3 regions of the Paenibacillus sp. TY11 genome follow, and region 1 is predicted to be linked to each of the others. Evidence: riboswitches for the same ligand, from Rfam matches in the RefSeq annotation. Region 1 holds a riboswitch; each other region holds the start of a gene.
The links. A riboswitch is a leader RNA that binds a small molecule or an ion and turns the genes downstream of it on or off. The one in region 1 is predicted to bind cobalamin.
Positions count from the first base shown of each region.

Region 1 (4,613 bases):
GAAGATGCTTGAGCGCGTACTCCTCAATGGCAAGATTAATGGCTGGATCGTGTATGCCCTGGTTGTCGATGAACAGCATGTCCATTCCTCCGTATATACAAACTGTGTAATTTTATGTGTGCCTCTTTCTATTGTAACCCAAGTGAGCCATGTACACAAAAGCTCATATGCATTGACGGGACGCAAAAAGCAGCCTCATAATGGAGCTAAATGATTGGAAACGGCCGGAAAGGATGAGAGGCAATGATAGAGGTTTACGGTCATGGCGGGGACAGGGAGACAGCTGCGGCGACATTCGGCGGAGCCGCTGCGGATTTTGTGGATTTTAGTGCAAATATTAATCCGCTCGGTCCGCCGCCGGAGGTGCTTGAGGTGCTGCAAAGCTCATTTGACACTGTGATTCGCTATCCAGACCCTGGGCACCGCAATTTTAAAAATATGCTGGCACGGCGACTGCATATTCCACCGGAGTCGTTAAGTATCGGAAACGGAGCGGCTGAAAGCATGGCGCTCCTGCTATTGGGACTGGCTCCCAAGCGTGTGGGTACAGTGGAGCCGTGTTTTTCGGAATATGCCGAGCTGGCTGGCAAATTCGGAGCTGAGATAAGTCGGGTGTACGGGAAGGCCTCGCTTCAATGGAAGGCGGACGTGGAGGACATCCTTCAGCTCATGGAGCAAGTAGATGTTTTGTTCCTGGGGCAGCCGAATAATCCAAACGGTGTGCAATATGGCGAGCAGGAGCTGTGCGAACTGGCAGAAGCGGCTGGCAAAACGGGTACCGTGCTGGTGGTGGATGAAGCATTCATTGATTTTATTCCGCTGGAACGGCAAATCTCACTACTGCCTGTGCTGGATCGGTATCCTCATGTGATTTTGATCCGATCGATGACCAAATTTTATGCCATTCCTGGCTTGCGATTGGGCTATGCGATTGCTCATCCGGACTATATCCGGCGAATGACGGCCAAACAGGTGACCTGGAGTGTGAATGGATTGGCGTTGCTGGCTGGGGAGGCATGTCTGAAAAGTGGGCAAGCATATGAGCGCCGCACACAGGAGCTGATTGCTACGGAGCGCAACCGCCTGTTGACCGCCTTGGCGGAATGGGGCTGCGGTGTCGTTCCCGGCGAAGCCAATTACGTGCTGGCAAGGGCGCCGGGTACGTGGAGCGCATCGGCGATTCAGCAGGCGCTTGGACAACGCGGAATTCTTATACGTAGCTGTGCTATGTATCCGGGGCTGACGACGAGCCATTTTCGGATTGCGGTCAAGGATGCAGAAGCCAACGACAGGCTGCTGTCTGTATTGGGTGAAGTGCTGGAGGAGGAGCAGCGGCGTGACAGTTAGCTTGATTATCCTGGCAGCCTACCTTTTGGACAGGCTGATCGGTGACCCGAGGTGGTTGCCGCATCCAGTCATCGGTATGGGACATGCCATTTCAGCATTGGAAAAAGTGATTCGCCGCCAGGCCCGAAGTGACCGGGGGTTGAAACGTGCGGGTATACTGCTTCCACTCATTGTGGCGGGAGGCTCCTTTACGCTCGCCTGGGCGCTATTGCACTTGCTTGCCTTGATTCATCCGTGGTTGTCTGTCGGCGTAGAAATGGTGCTGATTGCGACCACGATTGCTTCCAAAGGACTAAAGGACGCAGGAATGGCAGTATACCGAGCGTTGCAGGCGGATGACCTGGCTGCGGCACGGCGGGAGCTGGGCATGATAGTTGGGCGGGATACGCAACAGCTTGATGAGCCTGAGATTGTACGCGGTACCGTCGAAACGGTCGCTGAAAATATCGTGGACGCGATTATTTCCCCGCTTTTTTATGCCTTGATCGGGGGAGCACCCTTGGCGCTGGCTTATCGTGCTGTGAATACGCTCGATTCCATGGTTGGCTATAAAAATGAAAAGTATCTGCATTTAGGCTGGGCTTCAGCACGTCTGGATGATGTCGCTAACTACATACCGGCACGCCTGACAGCGGCAATGCTTGTGGTAGCGGCGTGGATGTACAAGCGAGATGCTGCAAGAAGCTGGCGCACAGTCAAGCGAGACGCTCGTCTGCACCCAAGCCCGAACAGTGGCTTCCCGGAATCGGCTGTTGCTGGTGCACTGGGGATTCGTCTTGGAGGCTATAATGTGTATCATGGCGTGCGCTCCTTTCGTGCATACATGGGCGATTGGATACGACCGCTAGAGTCGAAAGATATACGGCATACGATCCAGCTGATGTTCGCCGTGTCCAGTATGTTTGTAGGATTGTGTTTGTTAGGAGCCGCAGGTTGTTTTGCCTTGGGATGGGTGCGGTGAGGAGTGACACACTGAATAATGATCGAGCAGGAAGTGACATGATCTTGAAACAAGATATAGCAGCAAAAAGGACAGTAGAATACGCACAAAGTCCGAACTCACAGGAGGATAAGGTGCCGTATGATGCTAAAGAAGATCTGCAGTGGGACATGGAGCTTGTGTTAGTACGTCATGGCACAACCTTATGGAACAGAGAACGTCGATATCTGGGACACTCCGACTTGGGTTTGCTATCAGGAGCAGAGCAGGAATTAAAGCCTTTGCAGGAAAAATTGCAGGGGCAGTCCTTTGCTCGAATCTATTGCAGCGACTTGATGCGATGTCGCCAGACCTTGCAGATCATTTTGCCAAAATCAGAGTTGACGTCTGGACGTTCCCTATCTGCTATGCCTCCTATTATGGAACCACGTCTGCGAGAGCTTCATTTTGGCGAGTGGGATGGAAAAACGTATGACATGCTTAAGGATGTGGAGTTGTATCGCGCTTGGATTGATGAGCCGCAACGGATCACCCCTCCTGGAGGAGAGCCTTGGGCAGATTTTGTGAATCGTCTGCGCGAATTTCTTGACTCTCTGTATGAGTGGCGAATTGCTATGGAAGTTCAACCCATGGATTTGACTGCTGCGCCGCCCTCTGTTTTGGTCGTTACGCATGGTGGCGTAATTCGTCAATTGGCTTGCATGCTGATACCGGGCCATGATTTTTGGAGCCTGAATCCGAAGCCGGGAGAAGCATTTAGGATTCAGTTGAGGTTGGCAGGACCGCACAATTACATTGCGAAAATGCTTCCTCATTAGGTTAGACACCAGCGGATAAAGAGGCTGTTTGGGTTGTAAGCCGCCTCATTTTAACCTATAATCATCAAGTAAAAGAACGGCTTGACTACCACTACATCAAATATCCAGCAGACGAGGTCGGCGCAGTGTGATGAAACCGTTGGTTCCCTTCACTGCGCTGTTAAAAGGGAAGTCGGTGTGAGTCCGGCGCGGTCCCGCCACTGTAAATGGAAACATGCCCGTTAGTCCTGCTTTATGTGCCACCAAGCATATGAAAGAGTTTTAGGACCTGCATCTTACCATAAGTCAGGATACCTGCCCGTCCGCCTGTCACCATAATCCTTCGAGGAAAGGATGACGTGTTCGCAGTGACTGTCCATGCGGGAAGAAGCTGCCGCCTGCGCACGATCTGCGCTAACGTGACCCCTGTGTCCTGATATGAGGATGCGGGGGTTTTTTGATAGGAAAAGAAGGCTGGGTTAGAAGATATCGGATGATGTTCAAGTGACGCTCTTAACGATTTTTTTATGAAGGGGTGCTAATCATGGCAGGAAAAAAAATAAAGGTTTGGACAACAGGTCTATTGGCTCTGATTTTGGCAGTTGTGCTGAGTGCATGTGGCGCTAATGGAAAGAATGCTGAAAATAAAGAGGGGCAGGCTTCTTCCCAGCAACCGGGACAGACAGTAACCGCACAAGAGCCTCCAGGCAAAACGGTTTACCCGCTAACGGTTAAGGATGCCACAGGACAGGAATTTACATTCAAAAAAGCACCGGATAAAATCGTTTCCGTCTCCCCGGCAGAAACCGAGGCGCTGTTCGCTATCGGGCTGGATAAGGAAATTGTCGGCGTCTCCGACTACTCTGATTATCCGGAAGCAGCTACGAAAAAGCCAAAAGTGGGCGGTATTATGAAACCGAACGAAGAGGCGATCATTGCTGCAAACCCGGAAGTCGTTTTTGCAGGGATCTCACTTAGTGAACAGGCTACGACCAAGCTGCGTGATATGGGAATTATGATTTTTAAAACGGAACCGAAAACGATCGAAGATGTCATAGCTAACATCGAATTGTATGGGAAAATCACCGATCATCAGAAAGAAGCGAGAGCGGTGACTGACAAGATGAGAGCAGATGTAGCGGAAGTGAAAGAAGGAATTAAAAATATCGGTAAAGGGCAGAAGCTGCGGGTATACGTCGAGTTTTCACCAGGCTGGACGGTTGGTAAAGGCGAGTTTATGGACGAGCTGATTACGTTGGCGGGCGGCGAAAATGTAGGTGCCACGCAGAAGGGGTGGTACCAAATTAGTGAGGAAAATATTATTGCTGCGAACCCTGACGTGATTTTGTACAGCAAAAGTGTCAAGGACGACAAAACTGGTCAAACACTCGGCGAAATCATTAAAGCTCGCAGTGGATGGGATCAAATATCGGCTGTTCGCCACAACCGGGTGTTTGCCGTGGATGATAATTTGATCAGTCGTCCGGGTCCACGCGTAACGGAAGGTCTCAAGGAAGTGGCCAAGGGCG
Region 1 covers NZ_JCBAIQ010000008.1:43,953-48,565, forward strand. Annotated here, with positions in the region: gene lplA (lipoate--protein ligase) at 1-79, opposite strand, end outside; gene cobD (threonine-phosphate decarboxylase CobD) at 244-1,347, shown strand; gene cbiB (adenosylcobinamide-phosphate synthase CbiB) at 1,337-2,308, shown strand; gene AC6EJC_RS10635 (histidine phosphatase family protein) at 2,347-3,105, shown strand; cobalamin riboswitch at 3,234-3,421, shown strand; gene AC6EJC_RS10640 (ABC transporter substrate-binding protein) at 3,629-4,613, shown strand, end outside.

Region 2 (4,613 bases), on a different contig from region 1:
ACATACTCTCATTCTATACGTATATACAATATATAGATCGAAACAATTGGTTAACACAAGATATCATCAATATGTTGTTTTTGTGAAAAATATATATATTTTACTATATGGAGGGTTTTACGATGAAGGTGTTGGAGGAACAGCAATTATACGACATCGGCGAGCGGGTCATTGGGGCACAAGATCTGGACATGCTGCGGGAGAATGCAAACTTGAATGGAGAGTCGTTCAGCGGCAAAATGAGCAAACTCGGCTCTGAGTATGCCAAATGGTATGCGCGCCTGCGTGTGCTTCCGCCTGAACTGACGGACGCTATCGACCACGGATATGTATATGTTCACGATTTGGACCAATATGTGCTCGGAACTACGAATTGTATCTTTATCCCTTTTGGTCGTTTACTGCGAGAAGGCTTCAATACAGGCAACGGCTCTGTGCGCACACCGCAAACGATTATGTCCGCTATGGCACTGGTCGCCATCATATTCCAGTCTCAGCAAAACAGCCAATTCGGAGGTGTGTCCGCCAATAAAATAGATTGGGACCTTGCCCCATACGTTGCCCGGTCCTTCCGTAAGCATCTGCGCAAGGGACTCCGACTGTTTGGGGAAGAGATAGAATCCAGTCTGTCTGACGACGAACTACATATAGCCAATACCCATTTGCAAGAAGTCTGCCCTCGTTCATACGCATTCGCACGCGAAGAAACGGAAACAGAAACCCGGCAGGCCGCTGAATCGCTCATTCATAACCTGAACACCATGAGCAGTCGGGCGGGTGGGCAGATTCCGTTTACTTCACTGAATTACGGTATGTGCACGTCTGCTGAGGGACGGCTTGTTACTCAATCGCTGCTGGAGGCCACCATTCGCGGCTTGGGCAGCGGGGAAACTCCTATTTTTCCACAGCATATTTTCCAATGCAAAAAAGGAATCAACCAGGCAGAGGGCGACGTCAATTACGATTTGTTCTTACGGGCGGTAGAATGCTCCAGCAGACGAATGTATCCCAATTTTGTGAATGTGGATGCCACCTTCAACCTGCCTTATTACCGCGCTGATGACCCGGATACCATCATTGCGACGATGGGTTGCCGTACCCGCACCATTGCTGACCGTTTCGGCAGAAACCGTCAGAGCGGCAAGGGCAATCTCTCCTTCAATACCATTAATCTGGTGCGGCTTGGCATTGAGTATGGTATTTGTACAGGCAAACGCCAGACACCTGACCGTGATCGCTTTGATGCCAGACTGGAAGAGGTTATGCGAATTGCAGTGGATGGTCTAATCCATCGCTATCATATCCAGACCAGCCAGCCGGCCAAAGCCTCGGACTTTATGATGCGCGAAGGAGTATGGGAAGGTGGAGAAGAACTGGAGCCAGATGATAAGGTGGGAAGCGTACTAAAGCACGGTACGCTTTCGATCGGGTTTATCGGGCTGGCTGAATGCATGAAAGCACTATACGGAAAACACCACGGGGAGGATGATTTTGTATACCGTGAAGCACAGCGAATCATCACTTCCATGCGCGTGTATTGCGATCGAATGAGTGAGTACCACAATCTAAACATTACATTGTTCGCTACGCCTGCCGAAGGTCTGTCGGGTAAGTTCACATTACTGGATCAACGCGATTTCGGGATTATTCCTGAGGTAAATGATCGAGAATATTACACGAATTCTTTTCATATTCCCGTGTATTACACGCTCCCGGCTGCTCGTAAAATCAGCTTGGAAGCTCCGTTCCATAATCTATGTAACGCTGGTGCGATTTCATACATCGAGCTGGACGGTAACGCGCGGAATAACCCTGAAGCGTTTCTTAAAATTGTTCAGTACGCGCTCCAACAGAACATTGGCTACTTCTCCATCAACCATCCGGTAGATCGTTGTACGGAATGTGGTTATGAAGGGATAATCGGGACAAGCTGTCCCCAATGTGGCATAGATGAGGAGCACACACACTTTCAGCGCTTGCGTCGGGTAACTGGATATCTGACAGGAGACTATACCGTTCGCTTTAATGCCGCAAAGCAGGCCGAAGTTCGCGACCGGGTGAAGCATAAGTGAATTTGTGCGGCTATATTCCAGAATCTCTGAACGAAGGATACGGCCTGCGCACCGTCGTGTTCATTAGCGGTTGCCGTCATGCCTGTCCCGGCTGCTTTAATCCAGCGTCGTGGAGCTTCCGTGCAGGTGAGCCATTCACAGCGCAACGACAACAAGAAGTCATTCGTGACATCATGGATAATCCGTTGTTGGACGGACTGACTCTCTGCGGGGGAGACCCGTTTTTCTCAGCAGCAGAATGCTCGCAATTTGTGCGTGACTTCCGCGCGGCCTGTCCCGACCGAACCGTGTGGGCCTACACTGGCTTTGTCTATGAAGATCTGCTTACGGATCAGGAGCGTCAGGAGCTAGCGCTTTTGTGCGACGTGATTGTGGACGGTCGTTTTGTAGAACAGCAAAAGGATCTGACTCTACCCTTCCGGGGCAGTCGCAACCAGCGTCTGGTAGATGTGAAAGCCAGCATTCAGGCAGGTTACACCGTTTCATTGGCTTAAGGCGATGTTCTACTCAGTAAGATGCTATATCTAAGACAAGTCCCCCCTACAGGGAAGACTTGTCTTTTTGTGTGTAATTAATCGATTCCGCTGAGTTTCTATTGCGCATCCCGTAAGTTTCACTTATGATGATGAACAAGTATACGAGTGCATAAATATTCGTCATACCTTAATTGCATAGCTTGGAGATAGGTGTCTGTTCTTTTCAGATCAGACTTAAAAGGGAAGCCGGTGCAAATCCGGCGCGGTCCCGCCACTGTAAACGGGGAATTTTCAGCTGTTCATACATCCACTGGTCCACAGACCGGGAAGGGATGCTGAAAGTCATGATCCGTAAGTCAGGAGACCTGCCTATTTCAACAACATCGCAAGTACCTACGGAAGATAGGGAGGTGTTAAGAGCAGTCGCCGTATTTTTTGATTTTTTAATCACGGAGGCATTCTTTCCCCTACTTATTTTTAACCTTGGGGACAGAATGCCTTTTTTGGTACGTAAAAATAAACTGGCTACCCGCTAGGAGGAAAAGTAGATGTCCATTATCGAATGGCCTGAATTATCCGGCTTGATTAGCAGTAATCTGGGATATCCGCGTATCGGCGGAAACCGGGAATGGAAGAAAGCACTGGAACGCTTCTGGAGCGGCAGCATTAGCGAAGGCGAACTGCAGATCGAGATGAAAAGATTACGGTTGGAGCATCTGAGCAAGCAGCGTGACAAGGGAATTGATCGCATTCCTGTCGGGGACTTCTCCTATTACGATCACATGCTTGATACATCCGTGATGTTCGGTCTGGTACCCGAACGGTTCAACTATCGTCCTGCAAGCCCGGTCCCTCTGTCCGTATATTTCGGGATCGCTCGTGGACAAAAGGGAGCTACCGCCAGTGAAATGACCAAATGGATGAATACCAATTATCACTACATTGTCCCCGAATTGGCAAATGCATTCCCGGTGCTCACTGAAAATAAACCTTTGCAGGCTTATCGTGAAGCAAAACAGGAGCTGGGCATTGAAGGTAAACCCGTCATTATCGGTCCTTACTCGTTCGTTGCCCTGTCCAAAGGCTATGATCGTAAGGATTTGGCCGCCATCGTACGAAGCTTCCTGCCACTGTACGCCCGCGTCCTGTCTGAGCTGGCTGCGGAAGGCGTTCAGTGGGTGCAGGTGGATGAGCCTGTCCTGACTACCTCATTCCCGGCAGAGGATTTGGACATTATTCAGGAGGCCTATGAAGCTTTGACCCAAGCTGCACCCACCTTAAATATAATGCTGCAAACCTACTTTGGCAGCCTGGATCATTATGAGCGTCTGTCCGCACTTCCGGTACAGGGGCTGGGTCTTGATTTTGTGTATGATGATGGCGAAAATCTTCAGCATATATTGCAACATGGCTTCCCTAAGGGGAAAACGCTGGGCGCTGGTATCATTGACGGGCGCAATATATGGCGCAGCGACCTGAACGCTGTGGCTGCACTGCTGGGTCAGTTGGCGGAACAGACAACTGCCGCACAGCTTATCGTACAGCCATCATGCAGTCTGCTGCATGTGCCGGTCAGTCTGGAAGCAGAGCACAAGCTGGACACGGAGCTGGTGCAAGCGCTGGCCTTTGCCGATGAAAAGCTCGAGGAAATCGCCGCCCTGACGGCAGCACTTGGCAAGCGCGATCCATCTGCACTCGCCAAGCTTGAGCAAAGTGCAGATGCGGTAGCCCGCTTCAACAGCTCAGCGGCACGGGTACAGACATCTGCCGATCTGGCCGACCTGCTGGCAAAAGAGCCTCTGTTACGCAGCGTTCCTTTCGCCGAGCGTCGTGTGATTCAGCAAAATAAGCTGAAGTTGCCTCCACTGCCTACGACGACCATTGGTAGCTTCCCGCAAACCGCCGAGATCCGCAAGGCCCGCCTGCACTATCGCAAAGGAGAATGGTCTGCCGAGCAATACCGGACGTTCATCCAACAGCAAATCAAGGAATGGATTGATATTCAAGAGGACATTGGCATTGACGTGCTTGTTCACGGGGAATTTGAGCGAACCGACATGGTTGA
Region 2 covers NZ_JCBAIQ010000001.1:28,282-32,894, forward strand. Annotated here, with positions in the region: gene AC6EJC_RS00145 (anaerobic ribonucleoside triphosphate reductase) at 123-2,072, shown strand; gene nrdG (anaerobic ribonucleoside-triphosphate reductase activating protein) at 2,069-2,566, shown strand; cobalamin riboswitch at 2,740-2,935, shown strand; gene metE (5-methyltetrahydropteroyltriglutamate--homocysteine S-methyltransferase) at 3,097-4,613, shown strand, end outside.
Region 2: another riboswitch for cobalamin. It lies ahead of metE (5-methyltetrahydropteroyltriglutamate--homocysteine S-methyltransferase); the one in region 1 lies ahead of AC6EJC_RS10640 (ABC transporter substrate-binding protein).

Region 3 (4,613 bases), on a different contig from region 1:
AAGGCCCGCCGGGCATTGCCAGAGCTGCGCCTGCCTGCGGTGTATCCAGCGCGCGATCCTCTTGCGCGCTCAGCGACCACGGCTCCGCTTCCGTGCGGAGACGCTGATGCGGCTTGAGCGCCTGCTCGGTCGCATTCAGCGTGTATTTGCGCTGATATCCGCGCGGCGTCACGATTAAGCCGTCATACACCGTCGTCGAGGAATTACCGATGATTACGGTCGTCAGCATCCCGATGTCGTGGTTCAGCATATCTTCCAGCGTCGTTACGATAACTTGCTGACGTTCACGATAAGCACTCTTCACCAGCCCGACTGGAGTTTGTGGATCGCGGTAACGCAGCAAAATGGATTGAGTTTCAACAATCTGGCGTGTACGCCGACCACTGCGCGGGTTGTATAATGCAATCACAAAATCAGCCGAAGCCGCAGCTTCTACACGCTTCACAATCGTTTCCCACGGGGTCAGATGATCACTCAGACTGATCGTGCAAGCATCATGCATAACCGGCGCCCCCAACAACGAAGCACAGGACTGGATAGCCGAGATCCCCGGCACGACTTCGACCTCAACCCCGTCCTCGCGACGCCACCCTTTTTGCATCAGCACTTCATACACCAGCCCTGCCATGCCATAGACACCCGCATCCCCACTGGAAATGACGGCTACCTTCTTGCCCATCTCTGCTTGACGAACCGCCTCCTGCGCACGGCTCACTTCCTCTGTCATCCCTGTGCGTACAATCTCCTGTCCGTTCAACAACGGACGGATCAAATCAACGTAGGTATTGTAGCCGATAATGACCTCACTTTCGGCCAGCGCATCCAGCGCCCGTTTTGTGATATGTTCCATATCTCCTGGTCCAAATCCAATCACCAGCAATTTTCCTAATGGGCTCATCGTGCTCCTCCTATTCATCCTTTTCAGGGCAGCTATTCCTATCTATCTCAATGATTTGTGGACATCCTGTAACTCAAAAAACCCCATCCTGCCCGGATGGGGTTCCTATGTACGCATCTCTCATCAGACGAACAAACAGCGTAAGAAGACAGTTCGTCTCCCTCCAAACTGCCGCTGCTTTCCATCTGTTTTGTTTACGCTTCAAACGCTGCTGCACGTTCATATCCACGCAAACCTGTAACCAACATGGAAAAAGCAACGTGTGCCTGATTTCCTGATTTCGTACACCCATCCTCTCCGCGAAGGTTAACGGTGCATACAGATCAAGGTAGGTCTCCTGGCTTGGCATCAACAGATTCTTTCGTCTTCCCCGTTTTCACGAGTGACCATTTAAAAGAATCCTCTTCCTTACAGTGGCGGGACCGCTCGGGACTTGCACCCGATTCCCTGTTACCCTTTGCTCAACCGCAAAGGCACCTTGTCTGTCCGCTATTTGATTATGGGTCTTATCATAACCTTGCCTCAATCAGTTGTGCAAGCACGAAAAACGCTTTATTTCAAGTTCTCTGCTTTATTTTTTAACATATGTAGCAATTCATCCGGGTCCGCAGAGATACTCAGTAGCGCTGGATGCTCAGACCCCGCAAACCCCTCTTGCACGCTATGACGTACCATTTCTACTAACGGGTCAAAATATCCATTCACATTCAGTAGCCCAATGGGCTTGCGATGAATGCCGATTTGTGCCCAGCACAATACCTCGAACAGCTCCTCAAAGGTTCCCAATCCACCCGGAAGGGCAATAAACGCATCAGCCATCTCGCTCATTGCCGCTTTACGTTCATGCATGCTCGCTACCTCAATAAATTCGGTAACTCCCCGATGAATGATCTCTGCATCAAATAACAAGGTGGGCATAATGCCGGTGACCTGACCGTCACCCGCCAGCATTCCATCCGCAACCTCACCCATCAGCCCCCTGCTAGAGCCACCATAGATCAGACGGAAATGATGTCGAGCCATGGCTTCCCCCAGCTTACCTGCCGCCTCAAGATATACCGATGAATGTCCAGGTCTGGACCCGGCAAATACACAAATCGAATTCATAACGTCTCAGCTCCTGTCCTAGTATCATGCATCGAAACTTATTCATTATATTAGATAAATATTTTCGCTATAACAAAAAACTTTGTCGATGCATGTCCAACAAAAAAAGATAAAGACCTCGTAGGCCCTTATCTTTATTTTACTCTGTATCAGAAAATATAAGTTCTTTTTAGCACACTGCATTTATAATTTCTATCTCATTTCAATGACCGCTTCACTATCTCCAGACCAAAGCCATGCACCGAATCGCTATGTTCAAAATATCTTCCCAGTTCCACCATCATCGCGCCCATGCGCTCTTCTACCGGAAACACGATCCGTTCAATCCCTTCCTCCAATATGGACTGCGCAGTCACCTTGCCTACCGATACAGCAATCACATCCTCACGAAAAGCTTCCAGTAAATCCTCGATTCGATTTTGCTCTCTGGCATATTGAGCCAAAAAGCGGATTTGCGGACCGCTCGTGAACGTAACGGCATCCACCTTACGATTTACGATATCTTGCAGCAACGCTTGCAAATTCTCTTCCTCGGGCGGTATATGCTTATAAGGAAGCACCTGCCGGGTAATTGCGCCTTGCTCGTCCAGCCACTTCACCAGCCGTGGGGCCGGATCACCGTGTAGCTGCAATAGCACTTCCTTGCCCTTCAGATCATATGGGGCAAAGGCCCGCGTCAACCCGGTCAAACTTCCGTCCTCATCCCGTACAGCTGGTGTGAAGCCACGCTTTTTGAGTCCATTGACCGTCTTGTAGCCCCGCGCTGCAATGTTCGAGGATTGGAGCAGCTCTATAATCTGCTCTGCCACCCCCATATCCTCAGCCATATCGAACAGTGCGTCCAGGCCCATGCCTGTCGTAAAAATGTTCCAGTCTGGCGGCTGCTTCACCCACGATACAACGGCGTTGCGCAGCTCGATATCATCCAGAAAAACCGTCCCCTGGGCCGGACGCTGCACTGGCTCGCCCCCCATTTTTGCAACCAACAGTGCCATTTCGTCTGCTTTACGGGGACCAGCAAGGGCGATCCTCTTGCCTGCCATGCGCTGTGCCATCCTGTTCCCTCCCTTGTAGAAGTCGTAATCCTTTCTATCAAGTATACAATTAGAGGGCTAAAAGACAAATAAAAATTACTTTTTTGATGGATATAGTAATCTTATAAATCTGCCTGTCTTTCTCCGCCCCCCAACTGGTCTTTCTGTCTGTTATCCTGCTTTTCGCCGGATGGCTTATCACCGCCGCCTTCTTCTTTACGTTTGGGTCGGAGTAGCAGCCATAACACAAATGGCATGAAGACAAAGAACATGACCATAACCACGGTCCACTCCCGGATGAATTCATATATTTGTACAATGTTAGAGAACAGCATAAAGGAACAGACGTAACCCAACAAACCAACTGGCCAAACAATCAAATTCCCCCAGGCTGGAGCAAACATACGCTTAACAGTCAAACTGATGACGTACAGATCAAACCCCATTTTCGTAAGCAGAGTCGGCACGGTAAGAGCGCCCACAAATAAATCGAACCGATCCAGAAAATCGGTCACTTGCAACTGACGCGCCAGTTCATACGAAGGATAAAACAGTCGTGACAAAATGGGGACACCGATAACCAGCTCTGCCAGTAACACAATCAGAACCAAAAAAACGGTTCCAGTCAGATGCCCAAGCCACGCGCTCCGTGGACTATAATTTTTTCCCAAAATCACAAAGGGCAACATCATAATGTCTGCCATATAACCAAGCATGCGCCAGCTCCCTTTGACCACTCCACCTACATCTGGATGCAAGAACGGTCTCAGTACCGCAAAATCCATATTACGCCCGAAAATAAGCGGCATGGTCAAGAGCGTCAGGATCATCAGCGGAACAAAAACTTCCGTCATATTCACGATAGTGCTAATTCCACCTTTAGCCATAAACACTAAAGTTAACAATATAATCAGAGAAATCACGACAATTGGGGTCAACGGCAACAGCGTAACCTGTACCAAATCCGTAATAATTCTCAAATCCCTTGCAAATATAATCAGGAAAATTATAAGGTACACCGAGAGCAGCATGCGTCCCAGTACGGGATAAGAGCTTACTATGGCCTGAAGCATATCCTGATCTGGAAAACGTCTCCTAATTCTAAGCGCCACATAGATCGGCAGGCACAGCACAATGGCGGCAACCATACAAGTCCAATAAGCATGCTGGTTTGCGTAATCTGCTGCCTGGGCGGGAGCATGTACAAGGGTAATACTGGCCTGCAGCAATACACCAAGCAACACGATTTGTCTGGTTGTGAACTGTTTCATAAAGGTACATCTCCTTTTGGCCCACAGGCATCCATTACACGTTACAACGTAGGGGGGAGCCACATGTCAATAAAACGGGTCAGCCATGTAGCCACATAAACGGAACTTCTTGTCGATGTTCCGTAGATCCAGATACCAATACTAATTACGTACAATACACGTGAGATCCATCGGTTGACGGCAGGTGCAGCGTTGAGACTTTTGCGGTCAATCAGATACATGAAGAGAATAGCCAGCACCAATGGCAGCAGAAATACCTTATTCATTCTGAATGTTCTCCTTTTTGACCCCGAATGGCTTGGT
Region 3 covers NZ_JCBAIQ010000001.1:46-4,658, forward strand. Annotated here, with positions in the region: partial or broken gene cobJ (precorrin-3B C(17)-methyltransferase) at 1-898, opposite strand, end outside; cobalamin riboswitch at 1,209-1,393, opposite strand; gene AC6EJC_RS00010 (LOG family protein) at 1,451-2,005, opposite strand; gene AC6EJC_RS00015 (uroporphyrinogen-III synthase) at 2,203-3,060, opposite strand; gene AC6EJC_RS00020 (GerAB/ArcD/ProY family transporter) at 3,162-4,310, opposite strand; gene AC6EJC_RS00025 (hypothetical protein) at 4,352-4,576, opposite strand; gene AC6EJC_RS00030 (Ger(x)C family spore germination protein) at 4,569-4,613, opposite strand, start outside.
Region 3: another riboswitch for cobalamin. It lies ahead of cobJ (precorrin-3B C(17)-methyltransferase); the one in region 1 lies ahead of AC6EJC_RS10640 (ABC transporter substrate-binding protein).